Regions from separate parts of the Metabacillus sp. B2-18 genome, predicted to be linked through region 2. Evidence: a T-box and tRNA genes for the amino acid it is inferred to sense, from the RefSeq annotation. Region 2 holds a T-box; the other holds one or more tRNA genes.
What was found. A T-box is a leader RNA that pairs with one kind of tRNA and senses whether it is charged. The one in region 2 lies ahead of glyQ (glycine--tRNA ligase subunit alpha), so its partner is inferred to be a tRNA-Gly.

Region 1: it has a tRNA-Gly gene. The T-box ahead of glyQ (glycine--tRNA ligase subunit alpha) is inferred to sense a tRNA for this amino acid. The anticodon was not compared.

What each region holds. Positions count from the first base shown of each region.
Region 1 is NZ_CP088245.1:95,210-104,191, forward strand. It holds rRNA gene LPC09_RS00480 (16S ribosomal RNA) at 1-89, shown strand, start outside; rRNA gene LPC09_RS00485 (23S ribosomal RNA) at 268-3,198, shown strand; rRNA gene rrf (5S ribosomal RNA) at 3,461-3,576, shown strand; tRNA gene LPC09_RS00495 (tRNA-Val) at 3,582-3,657, shown strand; tRNA gene LPC09_RS00500 (tRNA-Thr) at 3,694-3,769, shown strand; tRNA gene LPC09_RS00505 (tRNA-Lys) at 3,805-3,880, shown strand; tRNA gene LPC09_RS00510 (tRNA-Leu) at 3,894-3,979, shown strand; tRNA gene LPC09_RS00515 (tRNA-Gly) at 4,015-4,089, shown strand; tRNA gene LPC09_RS00520 (tRNA-Leu) at 4,099-4,187, shown strand; tRNA gene LPC09_RS00525 (tRNA-Arg) at 4,217-4,293, shown strand; tRNA gene LPC09_RS00530 (tRNA-Pro) at 4,298-4,374, shown strand; tRNA gene LPC09_RS00535 (tRNA-Ala) at 4,388-4,463, shown strand; rRNA gene LPC09_RS00540 (16S ribosomal RNA) at 4,634-6,183, shown strand; rRNA gene LPC09_RS00545 (23S ribosomal RNA) at 6,420-8,982, shown strand, end outside.
Region 2 is NZ_CP088245.1:3,460,527-3,469,508, forward strand. It holds gene dnaG (DNA primase) at 1-829, opposite strand, end outside; partial or broken gene LPC09_RS17645 (YaiI/YqxD family protein) at 862-1,261, opposite strand; gene LPC09_RS17650 (pyruvate, water dikinase regulatory protein) at 1,665-2,477, opposite strand; gene LPC09_RS17655 (transcriptional regulator CcpN) at 2,511-3,140, opposite strand; gene glyS (glycine--tRNA ligase subunit beta) at 3,465-5,528, opposite strand; gene glyQ (glycine--tRNA ligase subunit alpha) at 5,521-6,411, opposite strand; T-box leader at 6,568-6,739, opposite strand; gene recO (DNA repair protein RecO) at 6,796-7,548, opposite strand; gene LPC09_RS17675 (YqzL family protein) at 7,582-7,725, opposite strand; gene era (GTPase Era) at 7,883-8,794, opposite strand; gene LPC09_RS17685 (cytidine deaminase) at 8,784-8,982, opposite strand, start outside.

The sequences.
Region 1 (8,982 bases), 1.8 Mb from region 2:
GGAGCCAGCCGCCTAAGGTGGGACAGATGATTGGGGTGAAGTCGTAACAAGGTAGCCGTATCGGAAGGTGCGGCTGGATCACCTCCTTTCTAAGGAAAATGAAGCACGCTTGGTATTTTGTTTAGTTTTGAGAGATCATTCTGATCTTTCTTTACTATGTTCCTTGAAAACTAGATAACGAAAACAATTCAAGTAATTCACTGAGTTTAAACGCTTAGTTTAGTGATTCTCTTAATAATTGATTTAAACGACATCTTCGATGTCAAAGGTTAAGTTGTTAAGGGCGCACGGTGGATGCCTTGGCACTAGGAGCCGATGAAGGACGGTACTAACACCGATATGCTTCGGGGAGCTGTAAGTAAGCTTTGATCCGGAGATTTCCGAATGGGGAAACCCACTGCTCGTAATGGAGTAGTATCTTCACCTGAATACATAGGGTGATGATGGCAGACCCGGGGAACTGAAACATCTAAGTACCCGGAGGAAGAGAAAGCAAACGCGATTTCCTGAGTAGCGGCGAGCGAAACGGAAGAAGCCCAAACCAAGAGGCTTGCCTCTTGGGGTTGTAGGACACTCTATACGGAGTTACAAAGGAACGGAGTAAATGAAGAGGTCTGGAAAGGCCCGTCAAAGAAGGTAACAACCCTGTAGTTGAAACTTCGTTCCCTCCAGAGTGGATCCTGAGTACGGCGGGACACGTGAAATCCCGTCGGAAGCAGGGAGGACCATCTCCCAAGGCTAAATACTCCCTAGTGACCGATAGTGAACCAGTACCGTGAGGGAAAGGTGAAAAGCACCCCGGAAGGGGAGTGAAAGAGATCCTGAAACCGTGTGCCTACAAGTAGTCAAAGCCCGTTAATGGGTAATGGCGTGCCTTTTGTAGAATGAACCGGCGAGTTACGATCCCGTGCAAGGTTAAGTTGATAAGACGGAGCCGCAGCGAAAGCGAGTCTGAATAGGGCGAATAAGTACGTGGTCGTAGACCCGAAACCAGGTGATCTACCCATGTCCAGGGTGAAGTTCAGGTAACACTGAATGGAGGCCCGAACCCACGCACGTTGAAAAGTGCGGGGATGAGGTGTGGGTAGCGGAGAAATTCCAATCGAACTTGGAGATAGCTGGTTCTCTCCGAAATAGCTTTAGGGCTAGCCTTGAAATGAGAGTCTTGGAGGTAGAGCACTGATTGGACTAGGGGCCCCCATCGGGTTACCGAATTCAGTCAAACTCCGAATGCCAAAGACTTATGTTCAGGAGTCAGACTGCGAGTGATAAGATCCGTAGTCAAGAGGGAAACAGCCCAGACCACCAGCTAAGGTCCCAAAGTATACGTTAAGTGGAAAAGGATGTGGAGTTGCTTAGACAACCAGGATGTTGGCTTAGAAGCAGCCACCATTTAAAGAGTGCGTAATAGCTCACTGGTCGAGTGACTCTGCGCCGAAAATGTACCGGGGCTAAACGTATCACCGAAGCTGTGGACTGTTCTTTTAGAACAGTGGTAGGAGAGCGTTCTAAGGGCTGTGAAGCCAGACCGTAAGGACTGGTGGAGCGCTTAGAAGTGAGAATGCCGGTATGAGTAGCGAAAGAGGGGTGAGAATCCCCTCCACCGAATGCCTAAGGTTTCCTGAGGAAGGCTCGTCCGCTCAGGGTAAGTCGGGACCTAAGCCGAGGCCGAAAGGCGTAGGCGATGGACAACAGGTTGAAATTCCTGTACCACCTCCTCACCGTTTGAGCAATGGGGGGACGCAGAAGGATAGGGTAAGCGCGCTGTTGGATATGCGCGTCCAAGCAGTTAGGCTGACAACGAGGCAAATCCCGTTGTCACATAAGGCTGAGCTGTGATGGCGAGGGAACTATAGTACCGAAGTTCCTGATTCCACACTGCCAAGAAAAGCCTCTAGCGAGGTGAGAGGTGCCCGTACCGCAAACCGACACAGGTAGGCGAGGAGAGAATCCTAAGGTGAGCGAGAGAACTCTCGTTAAGGAACTCGGCAAAATGACCCCGTAACTTCGGGAGAAGGGGTGCTTTTTAGGGTGAATAGCCCGGAAAAGCCGCAGTGAATAGGCCCAGGCGACTGTTTAGCAAAAACACAGGTCTCTGCGAAGCCGCAAGGCGAAGTATAGGGGCTGACGCCTGCCCGGTGCTGGAAGGTTAAGGGGAGAGGTTAGCGCAAGCGAAGCTTTGAACCGAAGCCCCAGTAAACGGCGGCCGTAACTATAACGGTCCTAAGGTAGCGAAATTCCTTGTCGGGTAAGTTCCGACCCGCACGAAAGGCGTAACGATCTGGGCACTGTCTCAACGAGAGACTCGGTGAAATTATAGTACCTGTGAAGATGCAGGTTACCCGCGACAGGACGGAAAGACCCCGTGGAGCTTTACTGTAGCCTGATATTGAATTTTGGTACAGCTTGTACAGGATAGGTAGGAGCCTGAGAAGCCGGAGCGCTAGCTTCGGTGGAGGCGTCGGTGGGATACTACCCTGGCTGTATTGAAATTCTAACCCACAGCCCTGATCGGGCTGGGAGACAGTGTCAGGTGGGCAGTTTGACTGGGGCGGTCGCCTCCTAAAATGTAACGGAGGCGCCCAAAGGTTCCCTCAGAATGGTTGGAAATCATTCGTAGAGTGTAAAGGCACAAGGGAGCTTGACTGCGAGACCTACAAGTCGAGCAGGGACGAAAGTCGGGCTTAGTGATCCGGTGGTTCCGCATGGAAGGGCCATCGCTCAACGGATAAAAGCTACCCCGGGGATAACAGGCTTATCTCCCCCAAGAGTCCACATCGACGGGGAGGTTTGGCACCTCGATGTCGGCTCATCGCATCCTGGGGCTGTAGTCGGTCCCAAGGGTTGGGCTGTTCGCCCATTAAAGCGGTACGCGAGCTGGGTTCAGAACGTCGTGAGACAGTTCGGTCCCTATCCGTCGTGGGCGTAGGAAATTTGAGAGGAGCTGTCCTTAGTACGAGAGGACCGGGATGGACGCACCGCTGGTGTACCAGTTGTCTTGCCAAAGGCATAGCTGGGTAGCTATGTGCGGAAGGGATAAGTGCTGAAAGCATCTAAGCATGAAGCCCCCCTCAAGATGAGATTTCCCATCACATTAGTGAGTAAGATCCCTGAAAGATGATCAGGTTGATAGGTCAGAGGTGGAAGCGCGGTGACGTGTGGAGCTGACTGATACTAATCGATCGAGGACTTAACCTAAATAGAAAAGCGGAAGAAGCTCGTTCAAATCCATAGGGAATTGGAGCGATCGAGATGAAGTCGTTCTTTGACTTCTTCGAGAGAGTGAAATTACCGTAGGATTTAGCTTCTGGAGCTGGACATGTAAGAACGTTAAACTCAGTCGTGAATTGAATTGTAAATCGTTATCTAGTTTTGAAGGAATATATTTTCTTCAAAAAATATATTGATTTTTCGACAGAATATTATATAATAGTTTTTGTCGCTAAAATTGAATGAGATATCTGGTAATGATGGCGAAGAGGTCACACCCGTTCCCATGCCGAACACGGAAGTTAAGCTCTTCAGCGCCGATGGTAGTTGGGGGTTTCCCCCTGTGAGAGTAGGACGTTGCCAGGTATAATGGAGGATTAGCTCAGCTGGGAGAGCACCTGCCTTACAAGCAGGGGGTCGGCGGTTCGATCCCGTCATCCTCCACCATAGTTTTTTCGCGCCAGCGAAAATAACTTACCATATGCCGGTGTAGCTCAACTGGTAGAGCAACTGACTTGTAATCAGTAGGTTGGGGGTTCAAGTCCTCTCGCCGGCACCATTCATTTTATTAATAATATTACTCATTTCTTAAATGAGCCATTAGCTCAGTTGGTAGAGCATCTGACTTTTAATCAGAGGGTCGAAGGTTCGAGTCCTTCATGGCTCACCATTTAACACACCTTGCGGGTGTGGCGGAATTGGCAGACGCGCTAGACTTAGGATCTAGTGTCTTTATGACGTGGGGGTTCAAGTCCCTTCACCCGCACCAGATTTTTTGCAATGATAAAATTAATTATCTAATATGCGGAAGTAGTTCAGTGGTAGAACACCACCTTGCCAAGGTGGGGGTCGCGGGTTCGAATCCCGTCTTCCGCTCCAATAGTAAGTGCCGGGGTGGCGGAACTGGCAGACGCACAGGACTTAAAATCCTGCGGTAGGTGACTACCGTACCGGTTCGATTCCGGTCCTCGGCACCATAGTTTTTATAATTCAATTTAGATTATTAGCGCCCGTAGCTCAATTGGATAGAGCGTTTGACTACGGATCAAAAGGTTAGGGGTTCGACTCCTCTCGGGCGCGCCATATTCGGGAAGTAGCTCAGCTTGGTAGAGCACTTGGTTTGGGACCAAGGGGTCGCAGGTTCGAATCCTGTCTTCCCGACCATTAACTAAATTACGGGGCCTTAGCTCAGCTGGGAGAGCGCCTGCTTTGCACGCAGGAGGTCAGCGGTTCGATCCCGCTAGGCTCCACCAAAACTTTTTAAAAAAATATCTTGCTTTTCTCAAATGAGAATGATATTATAATAAAGTTGTTGTTAAACAATGATCTTTGAAAACTAAACAAAACCAAGCGTGCAAATGTTAATTTCGATTAACAAAAAACGTACTATATAGTACAAACTTTTATGAGCTATATCAACTCTTTATTGGAGAGTTTGATCCTGGCTCAGGACGAACGCTGGCGGCGTGCCTAATACATGCAAGTCGAGCGAACCAATGGGAGCTTGCTCCCTGAGGTTAGCGGCGGACGGGTGAGTAACACGTGGGTAACCTGCCTGTAAGATTGGGATAACTCCGGGAAACCGGAGCTAATACCGGATAATATTTTGAACCGCATGGTTCAAAATTGAAAGACGGCTTCGGCTGTCACTTACAGATGGACCCGCGGCGCATTAGCTAGTTGGTGAGGTAACGGCTCACCAAGGCGACGATGCGTAGCCGACCTGAGAGGGTGATCGGCCACACTGGGACTGAGACACGGCCCAGACTCCTACGGGAGGCAGCAGTAGGGAATCTTCCGCAATGGACGAAAGTCTGACGGAGCAACGCCGCGTGAACGATGAAGGCCTTCGGGTCGTAAAGTTCTGTTGTTAGGGAAGAACAAGTACCAGAGTAACTGCTGGTACCTTGACGGTACCTAACCAGAAAGCCACGGCTAACTACGTGCCAGCAGCCGCGGTAATACGTAGGTGGCAAGCGTTGTCCGGAATTATTGGGCGTAAAGCGCGCGCAGGCGGTTTCTTAAGTCTGATGTGAAAGCCCACGGCTCAACCGTGGAGGGTCATTGGAAACTGGGGAACTTGAGTGCAGAAGAGGAGAGTGGAATTCCACGTGTAGCGGTGAAATGCGTAGAGATGTGGAGGAACACCAGTGGCGAAGGCGACTCTCTGGTCTGTAACTGACGCTGAGGCGCGAAAGCGTGGGGAGCGAACAGGATTAGATACCCTGGTAGTCCACGCCGTAAACGATGAGTGCTAAGTGTTAGAGGGTTTCCGCCCTTTAGTGCTGCAGCAAACGCATTAAGCACTCCGCCTGGGGAGTACGGTCGCAAGACTGAAACTCAAAGGAATTGACGGGGGCCCGCACAAGCGGTGGAGCATGTGGTTTAATTCGAAGCAACGCGAAGAACCTTACCAGGTCTTGACATCCTTCGCTACTTCTAGAGATAGAAGGTTCCCCTTCGGGGGACGAAGTGACAGGTGGTGCATGGTTGTCGTCAGCTCGTGTCGTGAGATGTTGGGTTAAGTCCCGCAACGAGCGCAACCCTTGATCTTAGTTGCCAGCATTCAGTTGGGCACTCTAAGGTGACTGCCGGTGACAAACCGGAGGAAGGTGGGGATGACGTCAAATCATCATGCCCCTTATGACCTGGGCTACACACGTGCTACAATGGATGGTACAAAGGGCTGCAAGACCGCGAGGTCAAGCCAATCCCATAAAACCATTCTCAGTTCGGATTGCAGGCTGCAACTCGCCTGCATGAAGCCGGAATCGCTAGTAATCGCGGATCAGCATGCCGCGGTGAATACGTTCCCGGGCCTTGTACACACCGCCCGTCACACCACGAGAGTTTGTAACACCCGAAGTCGGTGGGGTAACCGTAAGGAGCCAGCCGCCTAAGGTGGGACAGATGATTGGGGTGAAGTCGTAACAAGGTAGCCGTATCGGAAGGTGCGGCTGGATCACCTCCTTTCTAAGGAAAATGGAGCACGCTTGGTATTTTGTTTAGTTTTGAGAGATCATTCTGATCTTTCTATATGAGTAAGACTCAATACATAGGAGTCTAAATGCAAAGTGCATTTGAACATCCTGTGTTTTATGTTCCTTGAAAACTAGATAACGAAAACAATTCAAGTAATTCACTGAGTTTAAACGCTTAGTTTAGTGATTCTCTTAATAATTGATTTAAACGACATCTTCGATGTCAAAGGTTAAGTTGTTAAGGGCGCACGGTGGATGCCTTGGCACTAGGAGCCGATGAAGGACGGTACTAACACCGATATGCTTCGGGGAGCTGTAAGTAAGCTTTGATCCGGAGATTTCCGAATGGGGAAACCCACTGCTCGTAATGGAGTAGTATCTTCACCTGAATACATAGGGTGATGATGGCAGACCCGGGGAACTGAAACATCTAAGTACCCGGAGGAAGAGAAAGCAAACGCGATTTCCTGAGTAGCGGCGAGCGAAACGGAAGAAGCCCAAACCAAGAGGCTTGCCTCTTGGGGTTGTAGGACACTCTATACGGAGTTACAAAGGAACGGAGTAAATGAAGAGGTCTGGAAAGGCCCGTCAAAGAAGGTAACAACCCTGTAGTTGAAACTTCGTTCCCTCCAGAGTGGATCCTGAGTACGGCGGGACACGTGAAATCCCGTCGGAAGCAGGGAGGACCATCTCCCAAGGCTAAATACTCCCTAGTGACCGATAGTGAACCAGTACCGTGAGGGAAAGGTGAAAAGCACCCCGGAAGGGGAGTGAAAGAGATCCTGAAACCGTGTGCCTACAAGTAGTCAAAGCCCGTTAATGGGTAATGGCGTGCCTTTTGTAGAATGAACCGGCGAGTTACGATCCCGTGCAAGGTTAAGTTGATAAGACGGAGCCGCAGCGAAAGCGAGTCTGAATAGGGCGAATAAGTACGTGGTCGTAGACCCGAAACCAGGTGATCTACCCATGTCCAGGGTGAAGTTCAGGTAACACTGAATGGAGGCCCGAACCCACGCACGTTGAAAAGTGCGGGGATGAGGTGTGGGTAGCGGAGAAATTCCAATCGAACTTGGAGATAGCTGGTTCTCTCCGAAATAGCTTTAGGGCTAGCCTTGAAATGAGAGTCTTGGAGGTAGAGCACTGATTGGACTAGGGGCCCCCATCGGGTTACCGAATTCAGTCAAACTCCGAATGCCAAAGACTTATGTTCAGGAGTCAGACTGCGAGTGATAAGATCCGTAGTCAAGAGGGAAACAGCCCAGACCACCAGCTAAGGTCCCAAAGTATACGTTAAGTGGAAAAGGATGTGGAGTTGCTTAGACAACCAGGATGTTGGCTTAGAAGCAGCCACCATTTAAAGAGTGCGTAATAGCTCACTGGTCGAGTGACTCTGCGCCGAAAATGTACCGGGGCTAAACGTATCACCGAAGCTGTGGACTGTTCTTTTAGAACAGTGGTAGGAGAGCGTTCTAAGGGCTGTGAAGCCAGACCGTAAGGACTGGTGGAGCGCTTAGAAGTGAGAATGCCGGTATGAGTAGCGAAAGAGGGGTGAGAATCCCCTCCACCGAATGCCTAAGGTTTCCTGAGGAAGGCTCGTCCGCTCAGGGTAAGTCGGGACCTAAGCCGAGGCCGAAAGGCGTAGGCGATGGACAACAGGTTGAAATTCCTGTACCACCTCCTCACCGTTTGAGCAATGGGGGGACGCAGAAGGATAGGGTAAGCGCGCTGTTGGATATGCGCGTCCAAGCAGTTAGGCTGACAACGAGGCAAATCCCGTTGTCACATAAGGCTGAGCTGTGATGGCGAGGGAACTATAGTACCGAAGTTCCTGATTCCACACTGCCAAGAAAAGCCTCTAGCGAGGTGAGAGGTGCCCGTACCGCAAACCGACACAGGTAGGCGAGGAGAGAATCCTAAGGTGAGCGAGAGAACTCTCGTTAAGGAACTCGGCAAAATGACCCCGTAACTTCGGGAGAAGGGGTGCTTTTTAGGGTGAATAGCCCGGAAAAGCCGCAGTGAATAGGCCCAGGCGACTGTTTAGCAAAAACACAGGTCTCTGCGAAGCCGCAAGGCGAAGTATAGGGGCTGACGCCTGCCCGGTGCTGGAAGGTTAAGGGGAGAGGTTAGCGCAAGCGAAGCTTTGAACCGAAGCCCCAGTAAACGGCGGCCGTAACTATAACGGTCCTAAGGTAGCGAAATTCCTTGTCGGGTAAGTTCCGACCCGCACGAAAGGCGTAACGATCTGGGCACTGTCTCAACGAGAGACTCGGTGAAATTATAGTACCTGTGAAGATGCAGGTTACCCGCGACAGGACGGAAAGACCCCGTGGAGCTTTACTGTAGCCTGATATTGAATTTTGGTACAGCTTGTACAGGATAGGTAGGAGCCTGAGAAGCCGGAGCGCTAGCTTCGGTGGAGGCGTCGGTGGGATACTACCCTGGCTGTATTGAAATTCTAACCCACAGCCCTGATCGGGCTGGGAGACAGTGTCAGGTGGGCAGTTTGACTGGGGCGGTCGCCTCCTAAAATGTAACGGAGGCGCCCAAAGGTTCCCTCAGAATGGTTGGAAATCATTCGTAGAGTGTAAAGGCACAAGGGAGCTTGACTGCGAGACCTACAAGTCGAGCAGGGACGAAAGTCGGGCTTAGTGATCCGGTGGTTCCGCATGGAAGGGCCATCGCTCAACGGATAAAAGCTACCCCGGGGATAACAGGCTTATCTCCCCCAAGAGTCCACATCGACGGGGAGGTTTGGCACCTCGATGTCGGCTCATCGCATCCTGGGGCTGTA
Region 2 (8,982 bases):
AAATAACATCTGCAAATCCTTCAAATAGGACAACTTGTTGATTTTTACGAATATGTAATCTTGCACGGTGAAAATTATAAAGCAGCTTGCTTTTATTAAAAATTTTCGTCTCTGGGCTATTTAAGTATTTTGGTTTTTCGTCACCAAGCACTCTTCCGGAAAAGGCAATTGTATTACCATGATGATCCATAATCGGGAACATGATTCGATTCCTAAAACGATCAAAGAATTCGTTGTCAGAGTTGTTTTTTTTAACAAGTAACCCTGCTTCCTCCATTAATGATAGGTCAAACCCTCTTTTATCTAAGAACTTTGATATAAAATCCCAAGAATCTAAAGAATAACCAATTTCAAATGCATCGATTGTTTCTTTTGTAAATCCTCTGTTCAGTAAGTAATCTAAAGCAGGTTGACCTTCCTTTGTATTTACTAACAAATGGTGGTAAAATTTCTTTAACAGCTCATGTGCTTCGACCATTTTGTCTGTACTTTTCGAAGCAACTTTCCCTTGATTTTGATCAACTGGCGAAATGGAAGGCAAATCGATTCCAGCCTTGTCTGCTAAATGCTGTGCTGCTTCTATAAATGTATATCCCTCATGTTGCATAAGAAAAGAATAGACATTACCTCCAGCACCACATCCAAAGCAATGGAATATTTGCTTATCAGCTGAAACAGAGAACGAAGGTGACTTTTCACCATGAAATGGACATAACCCAAAATAGTTCCGTCCTTGTTTCTTCAATTGAACATATTCACTTATCACATCAACAATGTCAGAAGTTCTTTGTATTTTTTCGAGTAATTCCTCGGGAATTCGATTTCCCATGCTAACAACTCCGTATTACAGATATTCGATATTTATTCAAGTTCTCCTGCATGTTTCGACAAAATTTTTTCTAAATTTGTGATAAAATTTAAAGTATCATCATCTGTAAACTTTTTTGGACCTTTCGTATATTTGCCACTTTTTCTTTCCACAGCAGACAAATATCGAAATTGAAGAGCTGTATCAATATTAGCTTCAGTATATCGTTTTCCCCTTGGGGTAATAAAAATAACATCTTTTCTTATTAATAAGCCCGCTAACCCAATGTCTTGCGAAATAACAATGTCGTTTTTATTGACGTGGTTTATTATGTATAAATCAGCTTCTTCTTTACCCGTGTCAACAAAAACCCATTCCATAAGTATTACCTGTTGTATGGTTATAAGAAGCAACAAATATGACATGAATGTTATACTTTCCCGCAAGATCCATAATTTCCACTTTAACTGGACATGCATCAGCATCTACATAATTTTTTTTATTTTTTTCGTCATATTTCTCTATTCTACATCACTCCGAAAATTCCTTCTTATTTCACACCTTTGATCGTTTACTATTCAAGAGAACTTTCTAAAATTCCTTTTGTCGAAAATTTTTTTATATAATATCTTGACAGTTTACAATTAATAGTTTATTCCCATATGTCAAGTTCTAAACCTAAAAAAAGTATTTTTTATCACAATTTTTTATTATAATACAAAGGTTCATAAATTTCTATTGTTTTTTTGTCGTAATCAATCGTAAAATATCACCATTTGACAAATGAAACCAAGAACACGAAGGAAAAGGATGACTATTACAGCCACCCCTTGGAATTTATTCCCTTTCCTAATCTTTAATTTTGGTTATTCATAAAGTTAGCAATAATATTTGCTGTTTCCTCAACCGCCTTATTTGATACATCCACAACCTTACAGCCTATTTTGTCTACCACTTTATCAAAATAATTCAATTCCTCTTTAATGCGATCGATATTTGCATAAAAGGCCTCATCATTTAAGCCTAATGATTTTAACCTTTCTTTACGGATATTGTTTAATTTCTCCGGCATGATACGCAATCCGATACATTTTTGTGCTGAGACCTTATAAAGCTCTTCAGGTGGCTCTACTTCTGGAACAATCGGTACATTTGCCACTTTGAACCGCTTATGAGCTAAATACTGAGAAAGTGGAGTTTTAGAAGTCCTTGACACACCTATTAAAACAATATCAGCCTTTAGTATTCCTCTTGGGTCACGGCCATCATCGTATTTAACAGCAAATTCAATAGCTTCAACCTTTTTAAAATAATCATCGTCTAACTTTCGTACTCTTCCTGGCTCATATTTTGCAGTTATCCCATAAGAAGTTTCCATCTTATCAATAAGGGGACCAATGATGTCATAATAAACAACACCTTGTCTTGTTGCTTCTTCAATGAGAAATTCTCTTAATTCTGGTACAACTAATGTGAAGCACACAATAGCTTTTTCCTGCTTTGCCAACGAAAGAACCTCAATAATTGTTCCTCTATCCTCAACGTAGGGAATTCTTTTGATTTTCGTATTTGCTGATGCTCCATTAAATTGACTTGCCGCTGCCTTAACTACTAGTTCAGCAGTTTCACCTACAGAGTCCGAAACTACATAAATCAATTGATAACTCATATTCTATTCCCCATTTCAACAGTTAGCTATATATTATTCATTAAGAAAGCTAACAAGTATTTTCGTCATATTTGTTTTCGTAATTCTCCCAATAACTTCAAGACCTTGCTCTGTATCTTTTACAACTGGTAAACCGTCAATTTGTTTTTCTATGAGAACTTGAGCTACGTCTATAATATAATCTTCAGGCCTACAAACAGTTATATTTGGCATTCGTGTCATGATAATGTTTACCGGGATCGTCGTAAGTTCCTGCTTTCCAATGCTTGTTCGAAGTAAATCCTTTCGAGAAAGAACTCCTATTAAGTGCGATTGTTCATCAACTACAAATAGTGTTCCAACATCTTCTAGGAACATCATACAAATGGCATCATAAACAGAAACATTAACATTTACAACAATTGGAATGGACTGATAGTCTTTAACTTGAAGACCCTTTAGCTCTTCCATAATCAAATGGGTATTTGTTTTACCTGTGAAATAATATCCTACACGTGGTCGTGCCTCTAGATATCCAGCCATTGTCAAAATAGCTAGATCCGGACGAAGAGTAGCTCTCGTTAAGTTCAATTGATCAGCAATTTGTTCACCTGTAATTGGACCATTAGCTTTAACGATTTCAACAATTTGTTCTTGCCTTTTATTTAATTCTATAAGACTCACCGCCTTACTATTAGATATGTATTATTTCATTATGGCTTTTCCAAACATTTTGCAAGGTTGCTCATTTCCGCTAAATCAACCTTATACAGCGGTTCAAAGAACCTCTTAATAAGAACAATCTATATGAGATCTTAATTAATATAATAACATTAAACCTCATGTGTATAACACATTAAAAAATCAAATAAAACTTCAAATGGATTTATCCATATGTCGATTATATACTATCTACCTATAATGAAAAGATATTGTTTCCGCTTTAATACCTTTGTATCTAAAGAAAAAGGGCTGACAAAGTTAAGTCAGTCCCTTCATATTTGATCATTACTTTACTAAAATGACATTCATTTTTGCAAAGGATTCTATTAATTGAGATAGTTTGACCATTTGAGCCAGACGATTCGCCTTTACATTTTCATCATCTGACATTACCATTGTATGATCAAAATAATCAATAATTACCGGTTTCAATTCTGCTAAAATACCATAATTTTCTCGGATCTTTTCTACAGTTTTAAAGTTGTTTAACTGTTCAACCGCTTGAAGATATGCCTTATAAAGTGATCTCTCATGTTCACTTTCAAATAACTCTTCGTTAATATCTAAGTTATTCCCTTTTTTAGCAATATTCATCACACGAGCCAGTGCTTCAACAGTTTCTTTAAATTCAGGTTCAACCGAAGCCTCTTGAAGAACTTTAGCACGTGCAACAAGTGAATTTACTTCAAGTATAGATGATTCTAAAACTGCATCGTTTAAGTCATAACGAATGTTTTCTTCAGCTAAACGATATTTTAATCTTAGTCTAAAGAATGATTGTAATTCTTCTTTCGCTTCAGTAGAACCTTTATCACCATAAAAAGATAGTGCTAGCTCAAATAACTCCGGCAAAGCAATTGTCCATTGCTTCGATAAAAGAATTTGAATAATTCCGCTTGCCTGCCTTCTTAAAGCATACGGGTCCTGTGACCCGGTTGGGATTTTGCCAATGGAGAAAAATCCAACAATTGTGTCTAATTTGTCTGCTAATGCAACAATTGCCCCAACATTTGAAGCAGGTGCTGCATCCTCAGCGTGCCTCGGCATATAGTGTTCGTTAATAGCTCTAGATACTTCTTCCGTTTCACCGCTTAGTCTCGCATACTTTTCACCAATTTTCCCTTGAAGCTCAGGGAACTCATATACCATATGTGTAACCAAGTCAAACTTACAAATAGACGCAGCTCTTTCCACGTCTTGCTTTTCATTTGAAGGTACTTGAAGTAGGTCTGCTAATTTGCCAGAAAGGCTTACAATTCGTTTCACCTTTTCTCCTAAAGTTCCTAACTCCTCATGGAAAACAATTTTATCAAGTTTTTTTACGGCATCCCCAATATTGAGTTTCTGATCTTCTTTATAGAAGAAATTTGCATCAGAAAGGCGCGCACGTAACACTTTTTCATTACCTCTTGCAACATTTTCAAGATGGTTTTGATCACCGTTTCTTACCGTAATAAAATAAGGCTGTAATTCTCCGGCTTTGCTTCTTACCGGGAAATAACGCTGATGCTCCTTCATCGTTGTAACCAACACTTCATCTGGTAACGATAAATATTCTTGTTCAAACTTACCAAACAAAGCGGTTGGGTATTCAACAAGATTGTTTACTTCCTCTAACAGGTCCTCATCAACCGGGATGACCCAGTTATGTTCTTGTTCGAGATCTGATAGCTGCTGACTTATTGCTTCTTTTCTTTTTACAGGATTTGCAATGACGAATTGTTCTAGTAATACTGTTTCATACAATGAAGGCATCGCAATTTCAACTTTCTCTCCTAGAAAACGATGACCATATGTATATGAATCTGTTTTTACCCCAGTAATTTCAAAAGGAATCACTTCTTGTCCAAATAAGGCTACAAGCCATTTAATTGGTCGGATATATCGTAATTCCTGGCTTCCCCAACGCATGTTTTTTGGGAATGTTAATCCCGTTATTAATTGTTTAGCCTCTGTTAATAATGTTTTTGCTTCTATTCCTTTTGTAAATTTTTGAACGTGAACATATTCAACGCCATTAATTTCCTTAAAGTAGATATCCTCAATAGAAGCACCTTGTCCTTTTGTAAAGCCTATTGCAGCTTTTGACCAGTTGCCATTCTCATCAAGAGCAATCTTTTTAGCAGGTCCTTTTGCTTCTTCTTCAATATCTGGCTGTTTTTCTAGCACATCTTTTATTAATACAGCTATACGACGGGGAGTGGAATACGTTCTCACTTCGCCATGTGATAATTGTTTTTCATCAAGCCATTTTGTTAATTTGTCTGCAAATTGATTCATTGCATCTGTCACATAATGTGCAGGCACTTCTTCTAAACCAATCTCTAATAATAAATCTTTCTTACTCATGATTTACTCCTCCTTCCTGTTGTAACATAGGGAAGCCTAATTTTTCGCGTTCTTCATAAAATGTTTTTGCGACTTTTCTAGCTAAGTTTCTTACACGGCCGATATAGCCTGTTCGCTCAGTAACAGAGATCGCTCCTTTTGCATCTAAAAGATTAAATGTATGAGAGCATTTTAAAACATAATCATATGCAGGATGGACAAGACCCTCATCCATCTGTCTCATCGCTTCTTTTTCATAGGTAGAGAACAGATGAAAAAGCATATCCGTATCAGATGTTTCAAAGGTATATTTTGAATGCTCATACTCAGGCATTAAAAAGATATCGCGCACTGTGTATCCATCCGTCCACTCTAAGTCAAATACATTTTCTTTATCTTGAATATAAGATGCCAGCCTTTCAATACCATACGTAATTTCAGCTGAAACTGGCTTACATTCTAACCCGCCAACTTGCTGGAAATAAGTAAATTGAGTGATTTCCATTCCATCTAACCATACTTCCCAACCTAAACCAGCACATCCAAGTGAAGGGTTTTCCCAGTTATCCTCAACAAAGCGAATATCATGCTCTAATGGATTAATTCCTAATGCACGTAACGAATCAAGGTAAAGCTCTTGAATATTGTCTGGTGAAGGCTTCATTATCACTTGAAATTGATGGTGTTGATAAAGTCTGTTAGGGTTTTCCCCATAACGTCCATCAGCGGGTCTTCTAGATGGTTCAACATAAGCCACCTTCCATGGCTCTGGTCCAATACTTCTTAAGAACGTATAAGGACTCATAGTACCTGCACCTTTCTCAGTATCATATGCTTGCATAAGCACACAGCCTTGATCAGACCAATGCTTTTGCAATGTTAGAATCATATTTTGAATATTCATCTTCATAAACCTCCATTATTTTTTAAAAAACAAGTTTTTGCTCTAGGGTTAAACGGCCTGGCTTATGTGATGTTTCTATTAAATACTAGAAGTACACCAGTTTTGGTAACACTCTTTAAAATTAAAAAAGCTCCCGTCCCTATGTCAAACTAATGACATAGGGACGGGAGCTAGCCCGCGGTTCCACCCTAATTGCTTATATGTATAAGCCACTTTAAATTAGTATGCTCCAGAATGCCTTTCATTACGGATCAATCCTTAGCTTTCACCATCCTAAGGTCGCTATCATTGAGGTTTCGTAATTACTTCTTTCCTTCAACGCAACAATTGTTAAATTATATTTGCATCTTAATTGAAAATTGTTCTAATGTCAACAACGTCCTTCTATAACTTTCCCTTTAAAGAATCCATTTGATCTAAAAAACGCTTTGATTTAATTGTAAGACCTGTATATTCCTGATAATAGGAGTTGATGACCATTTTCAATTCATTCTTCGTCTCCTGTTTAACAGAAATATTTCCTAATCGGTTTAAATCAAAATAATAAAATAGACGGAGGAGCTTTACTGTCATCGGTGATATCTGTAATCGATAAGGATCATTTTCAAAACATCGATGACATAAAAAACCTCCCTCACGTATGGAAAAATGAAATGTTCCATCTTTTTGACCACAAATAGAACAAGCATTAAGCTGCGGTTGCAACCCTAACACTGGCAACATCTTCATTTCAAAAATATGAATCAGAATATCCGGGTCTACATCTTCATCTAGAAATTGAAGGGTTTGTTTTAATAATTCAAACAAAAAAGGGTTTCTGTCTAGATTATCAGTACTTTTGTCTAGTAACTCAGCTAGGTATGAAGCATATGCTGTTAAAAAAATATCTTCTCGAATACTTCTAAATGACAAAATTGTTTCTCCCTGCTGCAAACCACCTAAACCACTGGATTTTTGAAACAAAAACGTCCCATACGTAAAAAGTTGGGTAATTGACGTAAGGCGACTATTAGGTTTCTTAGCGCCCCTTGCCATAACCCCAACTTTTCCAAGTTCTCTCGTATATAATGTTATTATTTTGTTTGTTTCACCGTAATCGGTAGAACGTATAACAATTCCTTCACATTTTTGAAGCAAATTTCCCCTCACCTTTCAAAGGTTCAGGCAAGATCAGGAAATTGGAAAATCTAGTTCAGCTAGTTCATCATCTTGAGAATCGGGTCCTTCATCATTCTCCTTTTCTAACTCTTTAAAAAGAAGATACGTATCAATACTACCTGTTTGCGAAAAAACCTTCCAGGTAAAATCCAACATATAAACCCCACCTTTCAGTTGTTAAGACTAGCAAGCAATAAATCCAATTTCTTTATAGTTATCTTGACCTTATTTTCTTCATTTCATGTTAAACAATTTTTACTAATGCTTTTCATGAATACGATTATTTTTTTGTTATTGTTTCATCCTAAACGCTTTAGTATTCATCTTCTCTAAATCCATAATCACGAAGCTGTGAAGCTTTATTTCGCCAATCTTTTTGCACTTTTACCCAAAGCTCTAAAAACACTTTAGATCCTAACAATGCTTCAATATCGACTCGTGCTCTTTGACCTACTTCTTTTAGCATGCTCCCACGTTTACCAATTACAATACCTTTTTGCGAATCACGCTCGACAATTATCGTTGCACCAACATATATTGCAGCATTGTTTTCACGGCGCTCAAGTGTATCCATTACCACTGCAATGGAATGTGGAATTTCTTCTCTTGTTAAATGTAAAACCTTTTCTCGTATTAGCTCTGTAATAATAAATCGTTCCGGGTGATCTGTCACTTGGTCTTCCGGGTAGTATTGCGGCCCTTCCGGTAGGACAGCTTCGATCTGTTGCAGTAACGTATCAATATTGTTTCCCTGCAGTGCTGAAATGGGAACAATTTCTTTAAAAGGATATAACTCTTTATATTTTTCAATGAGAGGCAGCAGTTGATCAGGATGGATTTGATCTATTTTGTTAATAATTAGAAAAACAGGTGTGTTTGTTTGCTTTAACTTCTCAATGATGAATTCATCACCACGTCCATACCCTTCTTCTGCATTAATCATAAATAAAATTAAATCAACCTCTTTTAACGTGTTTTGTGCTACTTTCATCATAAAATCGCCAAGCTTATGTTTTGGCTTATGAATTCCTGGGGTGTCAATAAAAATTGTTTGAGAATGATTCGTTGTATAAACCCCTTGAATTTTATTACGAGTTGTTTGCGGCTTATCACTCATAATAGCAATTTTTTGACCAATCACCCTGTTGATAAAAGTAGATTTTCCTACGTTTGGTCTTCCTATTATTGATACAAATCCTGATTTGAAAGATTGATTATGATTCATGTAAATCCTCCGCCGAAAAAGCTCCTGGTAGTAATTCACTAACTGTAAGTTCTGAAACATCACCTTGGAGGTTCGTTAATACAACCTTCATATCTTTTGGACAAAGCTCAGCAATAACTTGACGACAAGCACCACAAGGTGGAACAGGTCTAACGGTATCTGCTGCAACAGCTATAGCTGTATATTCT